4 regions of the Rhizobium sp. RAF36 genome follow, and region 2 is predicted to be linked to each of the others. Evidence: predicted binding sites of a transcription regulator. Region 2 holds the regulator's gene; each other region holds the start of a gene.

Region 1 (5,908 bases), 320 kb from region 2:
TCGCGCATGTGATACTCGACGCTGCCGGTGGTCGGCATCAGGCGGGTCGAGATGCAGTTGAGCAGCGTCGTCTTGCCCGAACCGGATTCGCCGACGATGGCAAGCACTTCACCGGGCCAGAGATCGAAGGATACGTTCCGGCAGCCGATGCGATTGCCGTAGAATTTAGAGACGTCGTTGACTTTGAGAAGCGGTGTGTCGGTCATTCCGCAGCCTCCTTGGGCGCAAGCATTTCGCCGGCATGGCCGTGCTCGCGGCGGTCTTCGCAATGGTCGGTATCGGAGCAGACGAACATCCGCCCGCCCTTATCGTCGAGGATGACCTCGTCGAGATAGACTTCCTCGGCGCCGCAGAGCGCGCAGGGCTTGCCGAAGCGCTGGATCTCGAAGGGATAGTCCTCGAAGTCGAGGCTGACGACGTCGGTATAGGGCGGCACGGCGTAGATGCGCTTTTCGCGACCGGCGCCGAAGAGCTGCAGCGCATCCGACATGTGCATCTTCGGATTATCGAACTTCGGGGTCGGCGACGGGTCCATGACATAGCGCCCGGCAACCTTCACCGGATAGGCGTAGGTCTTCGAGATCCGGCCGTTATGGGCGATGTCCTCGTAAAGCTTCACATGCATGAGGCCGTATTCCTCCAGCGCATGCATCTTACGGGTCTCGGTCTCGCGCGGTTCGAGGAAACGCAGCGGCTCCGGGATCGGCACCTGATAGACCAGCACTTGATTGGCGCCGAGCTTCTCTTCCGGAATGCGGTGGCGCGTCTGGATGATCGTCGCATCCTTGGTATGCGTGGTGACCGCCACATTGGCGACCTTCTGGAAGAAGGCGCGGATCGAGACGGCATTGGTCGTGTCGTCGGCACCCTGGTCGATGACCTTGAGCACATCGTCAGGGCCGATGATAGAGGCCGTGACCTGCACGCCGCCGGTGCCCCAGCCATAGGGCATCGGCATTTCGCGGCTGGCGAAGGGCACCTGGTAGCCGGGTATCGCAATAGCCTTCAGGATCGCGCGGCGGATCATCCGCTTCGTTTGCTCGTCGAGATAGGCGAAGTTGTAGGTGGCGAGATCGGTCATTCGGCTGCTTCCTTCATTGCTTCGCCGTTGCGGCGGCTTGCCTCGAAGTCGCGGCGCATGCGGCGCACGAGATCGAGTTCGGCCTGGAAGTCGACGTAATGCGGCAATTTGAGATGCTCGACGAAGCCGGTCGACTGAACGTTGTCGGCATGCGAAATGACGAATTCCTCGTCCTGCGCCGGGGCAGTGACGTCTTCGCCGAGTTCGCCGGCGCGAAGCGCGCGGTCGACCAGCGACATCGACATCGCCTTTCGTTCGCTCTGGCCGAAGACCAGGCCGTAGCCACGGGTAAACTGCGGCGGCGCCTTGGCAGAGCCCTTGAACTGATTGACCATCTGGCACTCGGTTACCTGGATCGTGCCGAGCGAGACGGCAAAGCCGAGTTCGGGAACATCGAATTCGACTTCCACCTCGCCGATGCGGATTTCACCGGTGAAGGGATGGTTGCGACCGTAACCGCGCTGTGTCGAGTAGCCGAGCGCCAGGAGGAACCCTTCATCGCCCCGGGCCAGTGCCTGCAGCCGCAGATCCCGGCTCATCGGGAATTCCATCGGCTCGCGCGTCAGGTCGCCGATCTCGTGATCCTCGGGCATGTCCCCATCGCCCTCGATCAGACCTTCCTGGCCGAGGATCTCGGAAACGCGGATGACACGGCCGGTTTCGGCCTGACGCTGAGCCGGCTCTTCGACGGCTTCGTCGGTCAAAAGCGATGGGTCGAGCAGGCGGTGCGTGTAGTCGAAGGTCGGCCCGAGCAGCTGGCCGCCCGGCAGGTCCTTGTAGGTTGCCGAGATACGGCGCTCGATGGTCATGCGGCTGGTGTCGAGCGGCTGCGAATAGCCGAAGCGCGGCAGCGTCGTACGGTAGGCGCGCAGCAGGAAGATCGCCTCGATCATGTCACCGCGCGACTGGCGTACGGCGAGAGCCGCCAGCGTCCGATCGTAGAGCGAGGCCTCGGCCATGACGCGATCGACCGCGAGAGCCAGCTGGGCAACGATCTGCTCTATGCCGATGGCCGGAAGCGAGCGGTCGCCGCGGCGCCGGTCGGCGAGCAGGCGGTGAGCATTGGCGATGGCGGCTTCGCCACCTTTGACTGCAACATACATGGCTCACATCTCCGTTGCGGTAATTTTGGTGGTGCGCGGCAGGCAGAGGAAACTGCTGCCCGCCGTCAGAACGATGTCGATGCCCCTCGGGAAGAGGGTGCGGTTCTCGTTCCAGAGGCGGATGAACGTCTCCGGCAATCCCGAAGGCGCGATTTCCGTCACGGTCTTGATCCCCGGTCCCATCAGCGCCAGCGTCTTGCCGCCCTCGAGCGAAGCGATCTCGATAACAACCGTTGTCGAGCGGTCGGGATATTCCTGCGTGCCCGGTGCAAAGAGGCCGAAAGACGAAACTGCCATGCCGCTGTCGACGAAGGCGAAGCGCGCTTCGGCCTTCTCGGTCGTGACGGTCGCACCGGTATGAAAGCTCAGCCAGCCCGGCACCGCAGATTTGTTGAGCGCAGGCGAAAGCCAGACGGGCGTGTCGTGATCGCAGAGCGTCAATGCAATTGCACCGGCCGCTACGCCAAGCGGGGCCGGCGGCGCAGCATCGGGCGCCAGCGTCTGGACTGAGCCCGGGCGGGCCATCGCATCCATCATCGCCTTGAAGACGCTCTGGGCCTGGAAAACCGGCTCGGCAAAGCCGCCGGTCAATGTATCGGTCTTGAGTTCCATCAGTCTTCTCCCCGCACCATGGTGAAGAAATCGACGCGGGTCGCGGCCGTCTCGTCGGCCTTCTGCTGCGCCGCGGCGGCAATGTGCCGGGCGATCGGCTGAAGCAGCTTTTCCTCGACGAAAGCCCTGCTCGCTTCTTCCTGCCAAAGAGCATCGAAAATCGCGGCAAGCCGTGCCTTCTTGCGATCGGTGCCGAGCGACTGACCGTGACCGACGGTCCCGCTTGCCAGCCGGATCGTTGCACGGGTGACCGTCACTTCGCCGAGATTGAAGGGCGAGCCGCCGCCGCCAATACGGCCGCGAACCATCACCAGCCCAGTTTCGGGGCCGCGCACAGCCTGCACTTCCGGTTTGTCCGCAAGCGCCTCCCAGGCGTCATTCAATTCGGCAGGGTCGGAGCGGGCGAGAAGATCGACCACTCTTTTCCTGCTGTCGGCTGCCTCGATTTTCTCTGCTGCTCTCATCGCCACATCCTTCGAAATGTCTATTGATATAGACAACCATACAAGATATGGTTACGCTTAAATCGGGGACGTGACAAGCGTGTGACACGGCAGGGGTGAAATGGCTGGGCTGAAGCAGGTGCAAAGGCAGACGGGGGTGGCGCTATGGCGCCAGATAGCGGATCGAATCCGGGAGGCAATCACCCGCGGTGCCTATGATGAAACGGGCATGGTGCCACCGGAAACGATGCTCGCCGAGCAGTTCGGCGTCAATCGGCATACGGTTCGAAGCGCCCTTGCCGCTCTGGGACAGGAAGGGATCGTCCGCGCCGTGCAGGGCCGCGGCACGCTGATCGAGCGTCGGGAACGGCTGAACTTCCCGATCAGCAAGCGCACCCGTTTCACGACGGGTATCAGCGGCCAGGCAAGAGAAACGCGCGGTTTCCTGCTGGCGGCTGCCGAAGAATCTGCTGATGCGGAGGTCGCTCGCTGGCTGAAGATGCGCGTGGGCGACGCGGTCATCAGGCTGGAGACGACGAGGGAGGCCGACAAGCGCCCGGTTTCAAGGGCGACGAGCTGGTTTCCGGCCGCGCGCTTTGGCGATATCGCAGAAACCTATCGCAAGACGGAATCGATCACCAAGGCCTTCGCGCTGCTTGGCTTGCAGGACTATGTGCGCGCAACGACGGAGATTACCGCCGCGCATGCCGACGCCGGGGATATCGCCGATCTTGAGCTCACACCGGGCGCGATCCTGCTGATCACCAAGGCAATGAATACCGATCTCGACGGCGTTCCCGTTCAATATTCCATCACCCGCTTCGCTGCCGACCGGGTGCAGTTCACCATCGAAAACTAAAAAAAGCCGGGCGCTTGGCCCGGCTTAACTGATCGATGCGAATCCGGCTCAATGTGCGGCGGACATGTCGCCCAGCACTTCCTTGGAAGCGACGGTAGAGTCGGCCTTCAGCTTGTAGACCATTGGAACGCCGGTCGCGAGGTTGAGCTCCAGAACCTGTTCGCGGCTCAGGCGATCGAGAACCATGACCAGCGACCGCAGCGAGTTGCCGTGGGCCGCAACGAGAACCTTTTCGCCACGCAGAACGCGCGGCAGGATTTCCGTCAGATAGTAGGGCCAGACACGGGCACCCGTGTCGCGCAGGCTTTCGCCGCCCGGAGGCGGAACGTCGTAGGAGCGGCGCCAGATATGAACTTGCTCCTCGCCCCACTTGGCGCGGGCGTCGTCCTTGTTGAGACCGGAGAGATCGCCGTAGTCACGTTCGTTCAGCGCCTGATCCTTGATCGTCTGCAGGCCGGGCTGGCCGACCTTGTCGAGGATGAGCTTCAGCGTGTGCTGCGCGCGGGTAAGGGCCGAGGTGTAGGCGACATCGAACGTGATGCCGTAGTCGGCCAGCGCCTGGCCGCCGGTCGCGGCTTCCTGGATGCCGAGTTCGGTCAGGTCGGGGTCCTTCCAGCCGGTGAAGAGGTTCTTCAGGTTCCAGTCGCTCTGGCCATGCCGAACGAGAACGAGTGTGCCGCTCATAAAATCTGCCTCCGTCGTATTATTGTGAAGAGAGCCCGAGGACATCGAGCATGGAATAGAAACCCGGCTTCTTGTCGCGCGCCCAGAGCGCCGCCTTGATGGCCCCGCGGCCGAAGATCGAGCGGTCTGCTGCGCTATGCGACATCGAGACGGTCTCGCCTTCGCCGGCAAAGAGAACCGAATGTTCGCCGATCACGGACCCGCCGCGCAACGTCGCAAAGCCGATCGTACCCGCTTCGCGGGCGCCGGTATGACCGTCACGAACGCGGACAGACTGGGTCTTCAGGTCGACAGCGCGGCCCTTTGCAGCGGCTTCCCCGAGCAACAGCGCGGTGCCGGAGGGCGCATCGACCTTGCGCTTGTGGTGCATTTCGAGAACTTCGATATCCCAGTCTTCTGGCGAAAGCGCCCGGGCTGCCTGTTCGATGAAAACGCTGAGAAGATTGACGCCGAGGCTCATATTGCCCGACTTGACGATACGCGCATGGCGCCCAGCCGCCTGGATCTTGGCATCGTCGGCATCCGAGCATCCGGTCGTGCCGACCACATGGACGATCCGCGCCTGTGCGGCCAGTCCGGCAAATTCGACGCTCGCGGCCGGCGAGGTGAAATCGAGCACGCCCTCGGCATGGAGGAAGGCGGAAAGTGGATCATCACCGATGATCACGCCGTTCGGCCCAAGTCCGGCAAGCTCTCCCGCGTCGCGCCCGACGAAGGGCGAACCGGCGCGTTCGATGGCCGCATGAAATGTCACGCCGTCAATGGAATCGATCAGCCGGATCAGCGTCTGCCCCATGCGCCCCGCTGCCCCAACCACAACCAGTTTCATAGCAGCGTCGCTCATATCAGTCGTATTCCCGTATCAGATGGAATTCGAGGCCGCCGGCCTCTGGAGATTGTTGAGGCGAGCGTAAAGTCCGTCTTCGAGCTTCGCAAGCGTCTCGTGATTGCCTTCCTCGACAACGCGGCCCTGCTGCATGACGACGATCTTGTCGGCGCGCACCACGGTCGATAGCCGGTGCGCGATGACGACGACGGTACGGCCGGTCATTGCCTCGTCGAGTGCCTTCTGCACGGCCGCTTCCGATTCCGTATCGAGCGCTGAAGTCGCCTCGTCGAGAAGCAG
Region 2 (5,908 bases):
GGCGCATGCTCTCGGCGAAACCGCGCCTCTGCTGCTGATCGGCATGGTCGCCTTCGTCGCCAATGCGCCGACCACGCCGCTCGATCCGTCCACGGCACTTCCGGTCCAGGTTTACATGTGGGCCAACGAAGCCGAACGCGCCTTCGTGGAGCGTACCTCGGGTGCCATCATCGTCCTGCTCCTGTTCCTGATCGTCATGAACATCGGAGCCATCCTCTTGCGCCGTCGCTTTGAGCGCCGCTGGTAAACGGAGTAGAAACCCATGAACATGTTGACAGAAGCAGCAGTTGAGAAGGCTCTGGACCAGAAGATGAACAGCATCCCTTACAAGATGATCGGCCAGGACGTTTCGGTCTATTATGGCGAGAAACGTGCTCTTTTCGACGTCAAGCTGAACATCCGCGAAAACACTGTGACTGCGCTCATCGGTCCGTCCGGCTGCGGCAAGTCCACCTTCCTGCGCAGCCTGAACCGTATGAACGACACGATCGATAATTGCCGCGTCACCGGCAAGATCACGCTCGATGGCGATGATATCTACGATCCGGATATCGACGTCGTCGAACTTCGCGCCCGCGTCGGCATGGTGTTCCAGAAGCCGAACCCGTTCCCGAAGACGATCTATGAAAACGTCGCCTACGGCCCGCGCATCCACGGTCTCGCCAAGTCGAAAGCCGACATGGACCAGATCGTCGAGACCAGCCTGCAGCGTGCCGGCCTCTGGAACGAGGTCAAGGACCGTGTGCATGAATCCGGCACCGGCCTCTCCGGCGGTCAGCAGCAGCGTCTCTGCATCGCCCGTGCCGTCGCGGTCTCGCCTGAGGTCATCCTCATGGACGAACCCTGCTCTGCGCTCGACCCGATCGCTACAGCAAAGGTCGAGGAGTTGATCCACGAGCTGCGCGAAAGCTACACGATCGTCATCGTGACGCACTCCATGCAGCAGGCGGCCCGCGTCTCTCAGCGCACCGCCATGTTCCACCTCGGCAACCTCGTCGAGGAGAACGATACCGACAAGATGTTCACCAATCCGGACGATCCGCGCACCCAGGACTACATCATGGGCCGCTTCGGCTGATCTTTGGCGTCACGACTTCCGATAGAGACACTCAAGGACATTTCCCATGGCATCGACACATATCTTTTCTGCATATGACGAAGATCTGAAGTTCCTGACCCGCCGCATCTCCGAAATGGGCGGTCTGGCGGAACAGATGGTCTCCGACGCTGTGCGCGCGCTGGTCAACGGCGATGGCGCCCTGGCGCAGAAGGTCATCTCCGACGACGTGATCCTTGATCACGCCGAGCGCGAGATCAACGACAAGGCGATCGTCACCATCGCCCGCCGCCAGCCGATGGCGTCGGACCTGCGCGAGATCATGGGGTCGATCCGCATCGCCGCCGACCTCGAGCGCGTCGGCGATCTTGGCAAGAACACCGCCAAGCGCGTTATCGCCGTGCAGAGCACCGGCGTTCCGCGCAAGCTCGGCCGCGGCCTGGAGCATCTCTCCGAACTGGCGCTCGTCCAGCTCAAGGAAGTGCTCGACGTCTACACGACGCGCGCTGCCGACAAGGCGAAGTCGATCCGTGAGCGCGACGAGGAAATCGACGCGATGTACACCTCGCTGTTCCGCGAGCTCCTGACCTACATGATGGAAGATCCGCGCAACATCACCAGCTGCACGCATCTCTTGTTCTGTGCCAAGAACATCGAACGCATCGGCGACCACGCCACCAACATCGCAGAAACCATCTACTACATGGCGACCGGCGCCCAGCCGGAGGGCGAGCGTCCGAAGGACGACACCGCCAACACCGTCGGCGCGGTCACGGAATAATATCCGGACCGGGCCTCAGGAGACAGAACAGAATGATCCCGAGAGTTGCAGTCGTTGAAGACGAAGAAGCACTGAGCGTGCTTCTTCGTTACAATCTCGAAGCCGAAGGTTTCGAGGTCGACACCATCCTGCGCGGCGATGAGGCGGAAATCCGCCTTCAGGAGCGGACGCCGGACCTTCTTATCCTTGATTGGATGCTGCCTGGCGTATCAGGCATCGAGCTTTGCCGTCGGCTGCGCATGCGCCCGGAGACCGAGCGCCTGCCGATCATCATGCTGACGGCGCGCGGCGAGGAAAGCGAACGCGTTCGTGGCCTCTCGACCGGTGCCGACGACTATGTCGTCAAGCCGTTCTCGACGCCCGAGCTCGTCGCTCGCGTCAAGGCGATGCTGCGCCGCGCAAAGCCTGAAGTTCTCTCGACCGTGCTGAAATGCGGCGATATCGAACTCGACCGAGAGACGCACCGCGTTCATCGCAAGACCCGCGAAGTCCGTCTCGGACCGACCGAGTTTCGCCTGCTGGAATTCCTGATGGCCTCTCCCGGCCGCGTCTTCTCGCGCTCGCAGCTTCTGGATGGCGTCTGGGGTCACGACATCTATGTCGACGAGCGCACTGTCGACGTCCATGTCGGCCGTCTGCGCAAGGCGCTGAACTTCTCCAATATGCAGGATGTCATCCGCACCGTTCGCGGCGCTGGATATTCGATGGAAGCTTGAAGCTTTCGGAATTGAGACACAAAAAAACGGGCCGTAAGGCCCGTTTTTCGTTTGTGCTTACCCGGCTCAGTTTGCCCGGGCTGCTGCCCTACGGCGCTCGTTGACCGGTTGGTAGGCCAGGCGCTGGTGGTAGGTGCAGTAAGGCGAAGAATCCGGGCTTTCGCAGCCGCAGAAGTGAAAATCGTCCTTCAAGGGATCGCCGACCGGCCACTTGCAGGTGCGCTCGGTGAGTTCCGTCAGGCCGAGGCGGCGGGAGATCGGGACGATCACATTCTTGGCGGGACGGTATTCCATCTCCTCCATGACGTCGATTTCGATCTCTTCCTTCAGCATCGTCGCGCCCTGCTGGCGGGTGACCGTACGGGTCGTCGCCAGACGCGATGCGTAGGTTGGGGCGCGGGGTGCTGCCGCCGTACGCTTGGGAGCGCGGGCAGCCGTGGCGTTGCCGCCGGCCTTCGCACGGCCCGGCAGCGCCAGACGGTGAACCTTGCCGATAACGGCGTTACGGCTGACGCCGCCAAGCTGGGCAGCGATCTGGCTCGCGCTCAGCCCTTCGGACCACAGTTTCTTGAGTTTCTCGACCCGCTCGTCTGTCCAGTTCATGCCCTGTGTCTCCGCCGTTTAAGCGTTGCGAAGGCAGAATCCCTCACTGTTTGCCCCGAACGAATCCGGCACAAGAAACGCTTGACTAATTTTGGTGACTAGTTCCGCCGCATGCAGTCTAGTAATTGAGTTTTAACCTAGTGTGAGGCTGACTCCGTGACAAGAGTCGCAGGAATCCGGATGAATCGAATTCGGGGTTTTCCCCAACTTGCTTCCCCTGAGAGTCATTTCTGCAACATTAGCTGTTGATAAAACGCGACATTGCTTGAGCGTCTCTCAGAAGCCACGAAAGCCGCAGTTTTGTTGACATTGCAGTGCGAAAAGTAAATAGTGCCAGTCGCCGCCGAAAGGCGGCATTTTTAATTTTTCGGACCTGGTTTTTTAGCCGGAGTCCGGTTGCCCGTAACGCTGACAGGAGACCGCGCCATGGCTGAAGCCGCGCCGCTATATGATACCTATTCTCGTGCCCCATTGCGGTTCGAGCGAGGTGAGGGCGTGTGGCTGATTACCGAAACTGGCGAGCGATATCTGGATTTCGGTGCCGGCGTCGCGGTGACCTCGGTCGGCCACAGCAATCCGCATGTCGTGGATACCCTGAAGGCACAGGCCGACAAGGTCTGGCACCTGTCCAACATCTATGAAATCCCCGGGCAGGAAAAGCTCGCCAGGCGGCTGACGGAGGCGACTTTCGCCGACAAGGTGTTCTTCACCAATTCCGGCGCGGAAGCCCTGGAATGCGCGATCAAGACCGCACGCCGCTACCAGTATTCGAAGGGCCATCCCGAGCGCTTCCATATCATCACGTTCGAAGGCGCCTTCCACGGCCGGACGCTGGCAACGATCGCTGCCGGCGGGCAGGAGAAGTATCTGGAAGGCTTCGGCCCCAAGGCGCCGGGTTTCGACCAGGTGCCCTTCGGTGATATCGACGCCGTCCGCGCCGCAATCACTGATGCGACCGCAGGCATTCTTATCGAGCCGGTTCAGGGCGAGGGTGGCATTCGCCCGGTGACCACCGAGTTCATGAAGGCGCTGCGCGCGCTCTGCGACGAGAAGGGCCTGCTGCTCATTCTCGACGAGGTCCAGACCGGCGTCGGCCGTACCGGTAAGTTCTTTGCCTGTGAGTGGTCCGGCGTGACCCCTGATATCATGGCTGTCGCCAAGGGCATCGGTGGCGGCTTCCCGCTCGGCGCCTGCCTGGCAACGGCGGAAGCTGCGTCCGGCATGAAGGCCGGTACCCACGGCTCGACCTATGGCGGCAACCCGCTCGCCATGGCTGTCGGCGGCGCCGTGCTCGACATCGTCCTTGCTGAAGGCTTCCTGCAGCACGTTCGCGACGTCGCTCTGATCTTCCGCCAAGGCCTGGCATCGCTCAAGGACCGCTATCCCGACGTGATCGAGGATATCCGCGGCGAGGGTCTGCTGCTTGGTATCAAGGCCGCCGTTCCCTCGACCGAACTTCTGGCTGCCATCCGCGGTGCGCACCTGCTTGGCGTGCCCGCCGGCGACAACGTTGTGCGCCTGCTGCCGCCTTTGGTCGTCACTGCCGAGGAGGCCCGCGAGGGTCTTGCCCGCATTGAGCAGGCTGCCGAAAGCATTCGCGCATCGAAGGCCAAGAAGACGGCTTGAACGGATAGATGCCTTCCGGGGCAAACAGGTAAGGACGACATGGCTTCCCCCAAACACTTCCTCGATCTTTCGGCGATGAGCTCTGCCGATCTGCGCGTCATCATGGACGACGCGATGCTGCGCAAGCAGGCGTTCAAATCAGGCAAGGGCGACAAGCCGCTGGCCGGCAAAATGCTGGCGATGATCTTCGAAAAGCCCTCCACCCGGACGCGCGTCTCCTTCGATGTCGGCATGCGCCAGCTGGGCGGCGAGACGCTGTTCCTCTCGGGCACCGAAATGCAGCTCGGCCGCGCCGAGACGATCGGCGACACGGCCAAGGTTCTGTCGCGCTATGTCGACGCGATCATGATCCGCACCACCGAGCATCACCGCATGCTGGAGCTTGCCGAACACGCAACGGTACCGGTGATCAATGCGCTGACGGATGATACGCATCCCTGCCAGATCATGGCCGACATCATGACCTTCGAAGAGCATCGCGGCCCGGTCAAGGGCAAGACGATCGCTTGGACCGGCGACGGCAACAACGTGCTGCATTCGCTGGTCGAAGGAGCTGCCCGTTTCGGCTACCGCATGAACATGGCTGTCCCCCTTGGTTCCGAGCCGAAGGATCACTATCTGAACTGGGCCCGCAATGAGGGCGCCGAAATCATGCTCAGCCATGATGCCGACCGTGCGGTCGAAGGCGCCGATTGCGTGGTAACCGATACCTGGGTCTCCATGAATCAGGAACATCGGGCTCGCGGTCACAACGTCTTCCAGCCTTATCAGGTCAATCAGGCTTTGATGGCGAAAGCAGGCAAGGATGCATTGTTCATGCATTGCCTGCCCGCCCATCGTGGTGAGGAAGTGACGGACGATGTGATCGATGGCCCGCAATCCGTGGTCTTCGATGAAGCGGAAAACCGTCTTCATGCGCAGAAGTCGATTCTTGCATGGTGCCTGGGCGCGATCTGAACCATATTGGACGCCACATCCGGCCTGATGGCCTGGTGGCCGCGCGAGCGGGAAGACAGCTTGGTCTGCCGCTCTGACGACTAGGAGTAAGACCATGGCAGACACAGCCGCCGCTCTCAACGAGCTTCATTTCGCCGGCGATGATCACGTCGTCCCCTTTCAGGTCGA
Region 3 (5,908 bases), on a different contig from region 2:
CGACCGGCAGCATCAGCGTCACGAAGATCATCCAGAAGAACACCATGCGCAGCGGGAAGCGGAAGAACACCACCGCGAAGGCCGACAGGAAGGAGATCAGGATCTTGCCGACGGCAATCAGGATCGCCACCACGAAGGTGTTGAAGAGCAGCCGTTCGAGACTGACGCCGACGGCGCGCTCGACGCCGCCGAACAGCGCCTCGGTGTAATTTTCGGTGAAGTGGCTACCCGGCAGCAACGAGATCGGCGGCTTGATGATCTCGGCCGACGTCATCGTCGAGGCGATGAACGTGTAATAGATCGGGAAGGCGACGATGATGATGCCGATGATGAGCATCAGGTGGCCGATGAGGTTGGCGACAGGGCGTTTTTCGATCATTTCAGGCCCTCACGCATAATGCACGCGCTTCTCGACGAAGCGGAACTGGAAGGCCGTCAGCGCGATGACGATGATCATCAGGATCACCGATTGCGCCGCGGACGAGCCGAGATTGAGGTTCACGAAGCCGTCGTTATAGACCTTGTAAACCAGCGTTTCCGTCGCCTTGGCCGGGCCGCCGCCGGTCACCGAATGGATGATGCCGAAGGTGTCGAAGAAGGCATAGACGGTGTTGACGACGAGCAGGAAGAAAGTTGTCGGCGCCAGCAGCGGGAAGACGATGGTCCAGAAGCGGCGGCTGCCGCGGGCGCCGTCGATGGCGGCTGCCTCGATCAGCGATTTCGGGATTGCCTGCAGCCCGGCGACGAAGAACAGGAAATTGTAGCTGATCTGCTTCCAGGCGGCCGCGACGATAACCAGCGTCATCGCCTGGTTGCCGTTCAGAAGCGGATCCCACATGAAGCCGTTGCGCCGCAGGATATAGGCGAAGGTGCCCATGGCGGGATTGAACATGAAGAGCCAGAGCATGCCGGCGACGGCAGGCGCCACGGCATAGGGCCAGATCAGCAGCGTCCGGTAGAAGGTCTGCCCGCGCACCACCTTGTCGGCTGCCGTCGCCAAAGCCAGCGCCACGACCATCGAGAGAAGCGCCGTCAGCACGCTGAAGACGACGGTGACATAGAGCGAGTTCAGATAATTCGGATCGGCGAAGACGTCGCGAAAATTTGCGAGGCCGACGAAGCCGCTCTTCAGGCCGAACGGGTCCTCGCGCTGCATCGACTGATAGAGCGCCTGGCTTGCCGGCCAGAAGAAGAAAACCACCGTGAGGATGATCTGCGGGGCGACCAGGAAATAGGGAAGGATCTTGTTCGGAAAGACGACGCGCTGCACGGCGATCTCCTTGACGTGAAGGGGCCGCCCGCAGCCATATTGGTTGCGGGCGCGAACGCCGTATTTACTGGCCGATCGCCTGCTGGATCGCGGCATTACCGCGTTCGACCGCCTTGTCGAGCGCGGCCTTCGCATCCTGCTTGCCGGCCAGCATCGCCTCGAACTCCTCGTTCATGATGTCGCGGACCTGCGGCAGGTTGACGAGACGCACGCCCTTGGAGTTTTCGGTCGGCGCCTTGCCCATCATCTGCAGGATCGGCGTTTCGCGGCCCGGGTTCTTTTCGTAGAAGCCGGACTTCTTGGTGTCCTCATAGGCGGCCATGGTCACCGGCATGTAGCCGGAAACCTGATGCAGGCGGGCCTGGATCTTGGTCTGCGACAGGAAGTGGAAGAACTGGGCGATGCCCTTGTATTCTTCGTCGCTTTTGCCGGCGAAGACCCAGAGGCTGGCGCCGCCCGGGATGGTGTTCTGCGGGCGTCCTTCGCCTTCATAGTAAGGCAGCTGGCCGATGCCGTAGTTCATGCCCGTCTTGATGATGTCGCCGAGACCGCCGGACGATTCCGTCATGATGCCGCATTCACCGGAGGTGAAGAGTTGCTTGGCTTCCGAGGTGCGGCCGCCGTAGCGGAACGTGCCGTCCTTGGCGAGATCGGCGATCGCCTGGAAATGCTGGACGAAGAGCGGCGAGTTGAATGCGAGCTTCACATCGGTGCCGGCAAGGCCGTTCTCGTTCGAGCCGTAGGACACGTTGTTCCATGCGGCCAAGTTCTCGGTCTGGATCCAGGTGAGCCAGGTCGAGGTCAGGCCGCAGGCAGACGCGCCGCTCGACTTGATCTTCTTGGCCGCTTCGAACACTTCGGGCCAGGTCTTCGGCGGGCTTTCAGGGTCGAGGCCGGCCTTCTTGAAGGTGTCCTTGTTGTAATAGAGGATCGGCGAGGACGAGTTGTAGGGGAAGGACAGCATCGTGCCGTCGGGCTTCGAATAATAGGCGGCGATGCCGGGCAGGTATTCCGACTTGTCGAACTTGAAGCCGCCCTTTTCGAGAACCTGGGCCGCCGGCATGATCGCGCCCTCGGCGCCCATCATCACGCCGCTGCCGGCGTCGAAGACCTGCAGGATCGCGGGCGGCTGCTTGGCGCGGAAGGCGGCGATGCCGGCATTCAGCGCTTCCGGATAGGTGCCCTTGAAAACCGGGACGATCTTGTAGTCTTTCTGGCTTTCGTTGAATTCCTTGGAGAGCTGGTTGACCACTTCGTTATTGGCGCCCGCCATGGCGTGCCACCACTGCAGTTCGGTCACTGCAAAGGCACTCGAAGCGAACGAAAGCGACAAGATGATGGTTGCCGCGGATGCGGCCATGAAACGAATGGACATGGTTCCTCCCTATGTGTCCTGCCGTGCCGTTTTGAACGGATTACGGCCTGCCGGCGCAGATCCTCCTCGATCCCACCGGCCGGTTTCGTTACGAAACTTTCCGCATACAAAACGAAAAGAAACGAACTGGCAAATGAAATTGTGAAGGTTTTGTGACATAGTGTTTGTGACAGTTTTGTCGAGGGCGCCTTTGGTCGAATTCGTCATGCCGCTTCTCTCCCGCAAGACGACCTGATAGCGTCGCCGCCATGCATTCCTCTCTCCAGCTTTCCCCTGATGACAAAGCCTTGCTCGATGGCCGCCACGGTGAGGCGGCTGCTTTTGCCATGCGGCTTCTCGTGCGTTTCGCCGAGGCTGTCGGCGCCACAAAACTGGTGGACATCGAGGCCGCCCATATCGACGGCTGTCTCTATCTCGGCGAGGTCAGCCTCGATTTCGTCGAGCGCATGGTGTCCTGGGGCGGCCGTGTCCGCGTGCCGACGACGCTGAATGTCGGTTCGGTCGATCTCATCCATCCCGAACTTTTCCGCGGCGACGAGGCGCTTGGCCGCAACGGTGCGCGGCTGATGAAGGCGCATGAGGAGCTCGGCTGCGTGCCGACCTTCACCTGCGCGCCCTACCAGACGATCTTCCGGCCGCGCTTCGGGGCGCAGATCGCCTGGGCGGAATCGAATGCCATCGTCTTTGCCAATTCGGTGCTTGGCGCGCGTACCAACCGCTATGGCGATTTCATCGACCTCTGTTGCGCGCTGACCGGCCGGGCGCCCTATTATGGACTGCACCTCACCGAAAACCGGCGGGCGACCGTGCTCGTCGATATCGAAGAGTTTGCCGGGGGTGAGCGGGATGCCGGGTCGATCTGTGTCGCTGCCGGTCACGCCATCGGCCGCCGCTGCGGCGATCGCATCCCCGTCCTCCGCGGCCTGCCGAAGGAAAGCTCCGAGGACGACCTGAAGGCGCTCGGTGCCGTCGCGGCATCGGCAGGCGCCGTCGCGCTGTTTCACGCCGTCGGTCTGACACCGGAGGCGCCGACGCTGCAGGCGGCCTGCGGCGGCATCGAACCGCAGGAGACGATCCGGCTCAGCCGCACCGATATCCGCGACGCCATCCGCAATCTTTCGACGGTGGCGGAAGGTACGCGGCTTGCGGCCGTCAGCATGGGAACGCCGCATTTTTCCATCGGCGAGTTCGAGCGGCTGATGCCGCTGCTCGCAGGCGGGAAAGCGGCGATCGATATCTACATCAACACCAATCGCGAGGTCCTGGCGGAGCTTGAAAATCGTGGCTGGCGCGCTGCTCTGGAAACGGCAGGCGTGACGCTCGTCATCGACACCTGCACCTATGTCACGGCGATCATCCGCGACATGTCGGGTGCCGTTATGACCAACTCGGGCAAGTGGGCCTATTACGCACCCGGCAATATCGGCGTCGACGTCGCTTTCGGTTCGCTCGCCGAATGCATGGCCTCGGCGCGCTCGGGCAAGGTGGTGCGGCTGTGACGGCATTTTCCGCGACGACCCTCATGGAAGGCAAGGCTGCGGCTGCGGCCTTCGTGCTTGCCGAGCCGCTCAGTTTCTGGGGCGGCGTGGATTCGGCGACCGGCGAGATCATCGACCAGTGGCATCCGCAAAGCGGCCAGTCGATCAGCGGGGCGATCCTCGTCATGGAGGCGGGCAGGGGATCGAGTTCGGGAAGCTCGGTGCTCGCTGAGGCCGTCCGGCTGAAGACCGCCCCTGCCGGGATCATCCTGTTGAAGCGCGATGCGATCGTCGTCACCGGCGCAATGGTCGCGGAGGCACTCTACGGGATCGGCTGTCCGGTGGCGCTGGCAAGGCCGGAGGACTGGGCGCTGATTTCGGCGGCCGCCTATCTGTCGATCGATGCCGGTGAGCGTGGCGCTGAGATAAGGATTGTGCAGCTTTAGGCGGCTGCGGGAGGAGGACATCATGACGAAGACCGAAAAGCCCCTGGCGATCAGCGCGCCTGAACCGCGCACGCTCGATCTGATCTTCACCGACGAAGCGCGCCGGGTGCTTCACGACAAGTATGAGATCGTCGAGGCCGATCCGGACAACGTTGCCGGTCTCGGTGACGAGGTTCTCGGCAAGGCGCTCTACATCATCGGTCAGCCGCCGCTATCGGAGGAAACGCTGGCGCGGATGACGTCGCTGCGCTGCGTGCTGAATGTCGAGAGCAATCTTATCAATAACATGCCCTACGACATCCTCTTCCAGCGCGGCATCCATGTGGTGACGACGGGTCAGGTCTTTGCCGAGCCGGTGGCCGAAATCGGTCTCGGCTTCGCCCTGTCGCTCGCCCGCGGCATCGTCGATGCCGATGTCGCCTTTCGCGATGGCACTGAGCTCTGGGGCGGCGAGGGCAATGCCAGCGCCCGGCTGATCGCCGGATCGGAAATCGGCATTGTCGGCTTCGGCGATCTCGGCAAGGCGCTGCGGCGCGTGCTGTCAGGCTTCCGCGCCAAGGTGCGGGTCTTCGATCCCTGGCAGCCGAAGTCGATCCTCGAGGAAAACAACGTCGAGGCGGCGAGCCTTGAGGATGTGCTGACGAAGAGCGATTTCGTCTTCGTCGTTGCCGCCGTGACAAGCGAGAACAAGGGCTTTCTCGGAGCCGAGGCCTTCGCCAGCATGCGCAAGGGCGCAGCGTTCATCCTGCTCAGCCGCGCCGATGTCGTCGATTTCGATGCGCTGATGGCCGCTGTTGCGTCAGGCCATATCGTGGCGGCCAGCGATGTCTATCCGGAAGAGCCGCTGCCATCCGATCATCCGGTGCGCAAGCTCAAGGGCTTTATCCGCTCGGCGCATCGCGCCGGAGCGCTCGACAGCGCCTTCAAGAACATGGGCGACATGGTGCTTGAGGACATGGACCTGATGGATCGCGGCTTGCCGCCGATGCGCTGCAAGCGGGCCGAACGGGAAACGGTTTCACGCATGCGGTCGAAGGGCGTGAAGATCAACTGATCAAATCTTCGCGGAGGGCTATTCCTCGCATTGTCAACGGTGCCGGGTCTTGCTAGGCCGTGGCACCCCAACGCATTCCCATCGCAGGCTTCCATGTTCTCCAGATCGACCGATGAGGCGCCTTCCCCGCTGGTGGGAATTGCCCTTGCCTGCATCGGCTATTCGCTGTTTGCCATCCAGGACGCCGTCGTCAAGTGGCTCGTGGCAGACTATGCCGTGCCGCAGATCCTGTTCATCCGCAGCGTGATGATCGTCGGCTTCTCGGCCTTCTTCATCCACCGCAAC
Region 4 (5,908 bases), on a different contig from region 2:
TCATAGATCGATTCCATGTTGAGGTTGCGCTGTCCCGGCCAGGCAGCACCGCCGACGATTTCCGACAACAGGTTCTCGGACGCTGGATCGCCATCGAGAATACAGCTCTCGCCGCCTTCCTCGTAGTTGATGACGAATTGAACGGCGACATGCGCGCCGCCCGGCCATTTCGGATCAGGCGTGTTGCGGCCGTAGCCGATCAGATTGCGCGGATAGGTATCGGATGCCATGAAATCACCTTCTCGAGGACAGGCGAAACGGTAGCACCCGGGGAGCGAAAGTCGAGCCGGAAATGCGAAAGAGGCTTTCACGGAAATCGCGGAAGTCTCTCACGAAATCACTCAGCTAAGCCCGATCGCCCTGAGGACCGCGACGCAGACGACGCCCGATGCGACGGCCGCCAGCATTGGCAACCGAAGCGCTGCGAGCGCGGTGACGGCGCAGGCGATGGTCTCGGCAATCCCGGTTGCGAAGGCGGTCGGCGCGACGACGGCCATCAGCACCGCCGGTGGAATGGATTCGATCGCCTTGCGCCTGCTGCCGTCGAGCGACACATGGCGAATGAGGAAAAGACCGCTGACACGCGTCAGGATGGTTGCCGCCGCCATCGCCAGGATGGCAAGCAATGTCGAGAAATCGAGCGTCATGGCGTCACCTCCACGCGGCGCTTGCCGCTGACCATCGCGGCGGCAAGCCCTGCCAATGCGCCGGCGGCGATGTACCATACACCGGGGATGAAATGCTGCGTCAGGACGGCCGCCGCACCGCTGGCGAGCAGGACCGCACCGGTCTCCGATCCCTTCCAGAAACCCATGACCAGCACGATGAAGACCGCAGGAAAAGCGAAATCGAGGCCCAGAGTGACGGGATTACCGAGGAAGGCGCCGAGTGTTGCCCCCGCGAGACTGGACAGCAACCAGGTCAGATAAAATGGCGTGGCAAGCCCAGCAAACCAGGCCGGCGTCAGCCGCGCGATACCGGCCCGGAATTCGGCCATCGCCCAGATCTCGTCGGCGAGGAACAGCACCGAGAAATAACGGGCACGCGGCGGAAAGGCCTGCATCTTCGAGCCGATCGAAGCGCCCATCAGCACGTGGCGGATATTGACGAGCAGCGCCGCGAAGCCCAGTCCCGCCCAAGAGGCCGGATGCGTCCAGATATCCATCGCCACGAATTGCGAGCCGCCGGCAAAGACCAGCGCGCTCATCAGCCCGGTCTCGACCGGCGAAAGCCCCTTGGTGGCAGCCACCGCGCCGAACACCAGCCCGATGGGAATGACCGCGGCGATCAGTGGCGCGATCGCCCGCATGCCGCCTGTAAATTCCGCCCAGAATTCATTCTTGTTCACTTTCAAAAACTCCGCTTGCTGCGGAGGTCATAAAGCGGCGCAAGAACGCCGTCTTGAACGAAAGTGATTACCGGGCGCGGTACTGGCCGGGTGTCAGTCCGGTGCGGGCCTTGAAATGCCGGGTGAAATGCGCCTGGTCGGCAAAGCCGCATTCGAGCGCGATCTCCGCCGGCAGCTCGCCTGCCTGCAGCTTGCGCCGGGCAATCCTGACGCGGACATCTGTGAGGAAGGCATGCGGCGTGATGTGGAATTCCTTGCGGAAGGCGCGGATCAGATGCGCACGGCTGAGTCCGGCGATAGCGGCCAGTTCTTCGAGACCGATATCGCTTTCATATTGCTCCACTAGGTAGTCGCGCGCCCGGCGAGCCGCCGATCGTTCGGCACTATCGACGGGAACGATGATCGAGCTGCCATGCTGGCGGAACATCGCGTCCAGCACCAGGAACATGCCCTGCCCGGTCTCCAGCGCTCCGGCGCCCGCCTCCAGTGTCCGATGCGCCTCCAGAAAGGCATTGGCGAGCTTTGGATCATGGAGAATCTGCTTGCCGAAGGCCGGCGTACCGTGGAAGGCCCGGCCGGTCACGTCCTCAAGAATTTCCCGGAACAGTGCCATGTCAGGGTAGATCATCCGGTAGCGGTAACCGCCATCCGTCGGCGCACCGTCATGCGTCTCGCCGGGATTGATCAGGTAGAGATCGCCGGGACCGGAGGCCTCGCGCGCACCGCGGATCGTGGCGATCTGGCTGCCGCTCTCGATGGCGCCGATGCTGAAAGTATCATGCGCATGCGGCGCAAACTCGTGGGTCAGGAAGGTCGCGCTCAGGCATTCCATGCCGTCGAAGCGCCGGTCGCGCCAGAAGCGGGTCGTCTCCGCCCCGGCGAGCGGCATGGCAACAGTCGCCTGTTCCTGGGAAATATTCTGCATCGCGCGGATATAGCAGTTTTCCGCAGCCGCTTCTTGAACAAAAGTGATCAGGCGATCTTGCGGGCGCTGACCTTGCCCATCGGGTGCAGCGAATGCACCCGGAACGGCCCGCCCATGCCTTCTTCCATCATCAGCGCGATATTGGAGATGGCGATCGGCTCCGCCAGCACCGGCTCGAAGATGCCGCGCAGCGCCTGTTCGATGCGCGGCATGTCGACAACATTGACCGGGCCGGTCACCGGCATGTGGAACCGGTATTCGTCCATCACATAGGGGTTGCCCCAGCGGTGTAGATTCGTGAACTGCGCCGCCGACAAGCCGTCGGGATCACTCCGCTCGATATCGGCTTCCGAAAGTGGCGCCCGGAAGCCATCGAAATGCTGAACGATCGACGATGCGAGATAGCGGACATTCTCGCAGGGCAGCGTCGGAACGAGGCTGTAATAGTTTCCAAGCCGCGCCACTTCGATGCGCGGCACGCTGAACGGCTGGAACGTGCCGGAAAAGCGCATCAATTCCCGCAATAGTTGCGCTTCGGATACCTCCGCGGAGAGGTGGAACGGCGCTTTCAGCACGCCATGAAAGCCATAACGGCGCGGCACGGCCGTGTGGAAGGCAATTTCGTGAATGCCGAGACCGCGAACGGCCGGCGGCTCCAGCATCTCGCCCGAAAAAACGTTACGGCCAAGCCAATTGGCCGCCACATGGCTGAGCGGATCGCTCGGCGAAGGCGTGAAGCAAATGGCATAGCGCATGCGATTTCCTCCATCTGAGAATGCGGCGCACGGCCGAATCCGGCGCCGTCGATGCGCAAGCAGATAGGTGATTTGCATGACAGAATAACGAAATATACTCTGGACGAATTCACGTTTAGCGTGAAGCGGCCGTGATATGGCTCGAAAGCGCGAAGCTTTCAGGCAGGTCGAAGGAGAGCTTTTTGCCTGCAATTGGTGCAACGACAGCTTCGGCAAGCCGATGCGCCAGGCCGAAGCTGACCTTGAAACCGCCGGTTAGCGCATGCAGATGCGGATGAAGCGGGTGTGGCCCCACCATCGGATCGCGGTCGATCGCCTTCGGCCGCAGCCCGGCCCAGCGCTCGATTACGGGCGCATCACGGAGGACCGGCGCCATCTCACGCGCAGCGGCAATCAGCGGATCGAGTAGCGCATCTGTGGACAACGGTTCCGCAAAGCTGTTCTCGCTGGTGCTGCCGACCGCGACATGCCCGCCCTCATGCGCAACGACATAGAGCCCGTCGCGGAAGATCGTCGGCATTGCTGGGTCGATATCGGCCTTCAGCAGCGCTGCCTGCCCCTTCACCGGTTGTCCGAGCGGCTGCGGCAAATCGGGCGTGAAGCGCTGAAGGATTGGGAACGAGCCATGCCCGGCGGCAATGATGCAATCGCCGAAGGCGATGCTCCGACCACCGATAACGGCAATCCGCGCCCCTGTATCAAGGCTGTCGAGCGCCGCCTCCTCCAGAAGCCGAACATGCTTCGCCCGCATCAGGAACGCCCGGAGCACGGCGATCAGCGCGCGCGGCGCCACCCGACCGGCCAGCGTATCGTGAACGAAGCCGCTCTCGCCTGCTGCCGCGTCGATCCAACCCTGAACAGGTGGTACATCGCTGACATGCCAGTGAAACGCCCGTCCCTGCTGACGCCAGTTGGTCTCGGCATCGGCGGAGTGGCGGAGCGCAATGGTCTTCAGATGCGGCTTCGGCAGCGGGATAAGACGGCCGGAGCGCCGGTAGCCGGCCGAAAGCCCGGTTGCCGCCTCAAGCGCCGCGATCTCGCTCTCAAGGCTGACGAGGGCATCGAACTGGAACTGCTTCTTGGCATTCCATTTGTCCGGCATATGCGGCATCAGCGCGCCGAGCAGACCGCCGCTGGCACCCTGCCCGATCGTTGCTGCGTCGATCAGCAACGTACCGATACCCAGCCGCTCGGCATGAACCGCTGCCCACAGACCCATGATGCCGCCGCCGACGATCAGGAGATCGGCGGATTGACCGGAGAGAAGAGCCGGACTATCGGCTTGTGGCATGACAGATATCGATCCCGATCAGATTGGCAGCAAAAGCCAGCCGCTCGAATGGCGAAACGGCGATATGCCCTATTCGCAGGCCTTTGGCGACCACTTTTATTGTCAGACCGACGGCCGCCTGGAATGCGGCCACGTCTTCCTCGCGGGCAACGGCCTACCGGAACGCTGGGCTGAAAAGCAGAGTTTCCGGATCGGCGAACTCGGCTTCGGCACAGGCCTGAACTTCGCCGAGACCTGGCGGCAGTGGAAGCTGCAGCGCAGCGACGGCCAGCACCTGCATTTCATGTCCTTCGAGCTTTATCCGATGCAGCGCGACGAGATTTTCCGCGCCCTGTCGCACTGGCCCGAGATCGATGCCGAGCGCGATGGACTGACGTCCGCCTGGCCGGATGCACCAACCGGCATCGTCAGCCTCGATCTCGATCCACAAACTCGCCTCAGCGTGGTCTGCGGTGCCGCGTTAGACGGCGTGAAGGCCGCCGAGCCGCGCTTCGATGCCTGGTATCTCGATGGCTTCGCCCCGTCGCGTAATGGCGACATGTGGTCGGAAGAGCTGATGCGGCTGGTCTGCGAGAAGACGGTTCCGGGCGGCAGCTTCGCCACTTATGCGGCAGCGGGATTCGTCCGGCGCAATCTTGTCGCTGCAGGCTTTGTCGTCGAGCGCCGCAAGGGCTTTGCGGGAAAGCGCGAAATGCTCTGCGGCGCCAAGGGCCTATAGGCCCGAGCGGCCCGGCACCGGCTCGGTCTTGCCGAGCCATAGCTGGATCTTCTCCTCCAGCAGTTCCGGGCTGATCGGCTTCGACATGTAGTCGTCCATCCCGGCATCGAGGCAAAGCTCGCGGTCGCTTTCCAGCGCATGCGCGGTAACGCCGATGATCGGCACACGATGCCCCTGCCCGCGCTCGCGGGTCCGGATCGCCCGCGTCGCATCGTGGCCGTTCAGAACAGGCATCGACACGTCCATCATGATGATGCGCGGCGAATGCGTCTCCCAGGCATTGACCGCTTCCTGGCCGTTGTTGACCACGAGGAAGCTGAGGTTAGTGCCCTGCAGGATCTGCGTGAAGACGATCTGGTTGACCTCGTTATCTTCGGCCACCAGCACATCGACGAACTCGGCCTTGCGCCGAGGCTCCTCGCGCACGGGTTCCTCGAACTCCGGCTCCTTGAGTTGCGCTTCCGCCTGCAGCCGTGCGAGCTCGGTTTCCGAGGCCTGCTTGACACGCTTGGCACGGACCACCTCGACGATCGTGCCGCGCAGCAGATTGGCGCGCGCCGGCTTCATCAGATGCGCCTGGCCGTTCAGCGCCGCGAACTCCTTCTCGGAGCCCGAAATATCCATCGACGTCAGAAAGATGATCGGCAGGTTCTCGAAGCGCGGATCGGCGCGCAGGCGGCGCGCCACTTCGGCGCCGTTCATGCGCGGCATATGATAATCGAGCACCAGCGCATCGACCTCGACGCCCACCTGATGCGCGGCCTCCAGAATGGCAATCCCCGTCGCCCCGCTTTCAGCCGCCACGCCATCGAAGCCCCAGAGCGTCAGCTGTTCGCTGAGAATCGCGCGGTTCACCTCGTTGTCGTCGATA

Evidence for each region. The regulator PhoB, encoded in region 2, activates phosphate uptake and scavenging genes when phosphate is short. The targets are predictions, from matches to a motif close to TGTCATNNANCTGTCAT.
Region 1: phnF (phosphonate metabolism transcriptional regulator PhnF) is a predicted target of PhoB. The motif match lies at 3,331-3,347, and genes of this name have one in related genera.
Region 3: ugpB (sn-glycerol-3-phosphate ABC transporter substrate-binding protein UgpB) is a predicted target of PhoB. The motif match lies at 2,787-2,803, and genes of this name have one in related genera.
Region 4: AB4Z25_RS00430 (DUF1045 domain-containing protein) is a predicted target of PhoB. The motif match lies at 3,105-3,121, and genes of this name have one in related genera.

What each region holds. Positions count from the first base shown of each region.
Region 1 is NZ_JBFREC010000002.1:116,625-122,532, forward strand. It holds gene phnK (phosphonate C-P lyase system protein PhnK) at 1-206, opposite strand, end outside; gene AB4Z25_RS06420 (alpha-D-ribose 1-methylphosphonate 5-phosphate C-P-lyase PhnJ) at 203-1,081, opposite strand; gene AB4Z25_RS06425 (carbon-phosphorus lyase complex subunit PhnI) at 1,078-2,184, opposite strand; gene phnH (phosphonate C-P lyase system protein PhnH) at 2,188-2,796, opposite strand; gene phnG (phosphonate C-P lyase system protein PhnG) at 2,796-3,260, opposite strand; gene phnF (phosphonate metabolism transcriptional regulator PhnF) at 3,361-4,098, shown strand; gene AB4Z25_RS06445 (2,3-bisphosphoglycerate-dependent phosphoglycerate mutase) at 4,147-4,782, opposite strand; gene dapB (4-hydroxy-tetrahydrodipicolinate reductase) at 4,802-5,626, opposite strand; gene AB4Z25_RS06455 (ABC transporter ATP-binding protein) at 5,645-5,908, opposite strand, start outside.
Region 2 is NZ_JBFREC010000002.1:432,706-438,613, forward strand. It holds gene pstA (phosphate ABC transporter permease PstA) at 1-247, shown strand, start outside; gene pstB (phosphate ABC transporter ATP-binding protein PstB) at 263-1,078, shown strand; gene phoU (phosphate signaling complex protein PhoU) at 1,125-1,838, shown strand; gene phoB (phosphate regulon transcriptional regulator PhoB) at 1,871-2,554, shown strand; gene AB4Z25_RS08060 (GcrA family cell cycle regulator) at 2,621-3,157, opposite strand; gene AB4Z25_RS08065 (aspartate aminotransferase family protein) at 3,584-4,783, shown strand; gene argF (ornithine carbamoyltransferase) at 4,823-5,740, shown strand; gene AB4Z25_RS08075 (Hsp33 family molecular chaperone) at 5,835-5,908, shown strand, end outside.
Region 3 is NZ_JBFREC010000007.1:302,538-308,445, reverse strand. It holds gene ugpE (sn-glycerol-3-phosphate ABC transporter permease UgpE) at 1-379, opposite strand, end outside; gene ugpA (sn-glycerol-3-phosphate ABC transporter permease UgpA) at 389-1,270, opposite strand; gene ugpB (sn-glycerol-3-phosphate ABC transporter substrate-binding protein UgpB) at 1,335-2,645, opposite strand; gene AB4Z25_RS23290 (aconitase X catalytic domain-containing protein) at 2,894-4,144, shown strand; gene AB4Z25_RS23285 (aconitase X swivel domain-containing protein) at 4,141-4,569, shown strand; gene AB4Z25_RS23280 (hydroxyacid dehydrogenase) at 4,592-5,623, shown strand; gene AB4Z25_RS23275 (DMT family transporter) at 5,717-5,908, shown strand, end outside.
Region 4 is NZ_JBFREC010000001.1:79,625-85,532, reverse strand. It holds gene puuE (allantoinase PuuE) at 1-230, opposite strand, end outside; gene AB4Z25_RS00445 (AzlD family protein) at 342-647, opposite strand; gene AB4Z25_RS00440 (AzlC family ABC transporter permease) at 644-1,309, opposite strand; gene AB4Z25_RS00435 (AraC family transcriptional regulator) at 1,416-2,273, opposite strand; gene AB4Z25_RS00430 (DUF1045 domain-containing protein) at 2,321-3,028, opposite strand; gene AB4Z25_RS00425 (NAD(P)/FAD-dependent oxidoreductase) at 3,144-4,319, opposite strand; gene mnmD (tRNA (5-methylaminomethyl-2-thiouridine)(34)-methyltransferase MnmD) at 4,318-5,037, shown strand; gene AB4Z25_RS00415 (response regulator) at 5,032-5,908, opposite strand, start outside.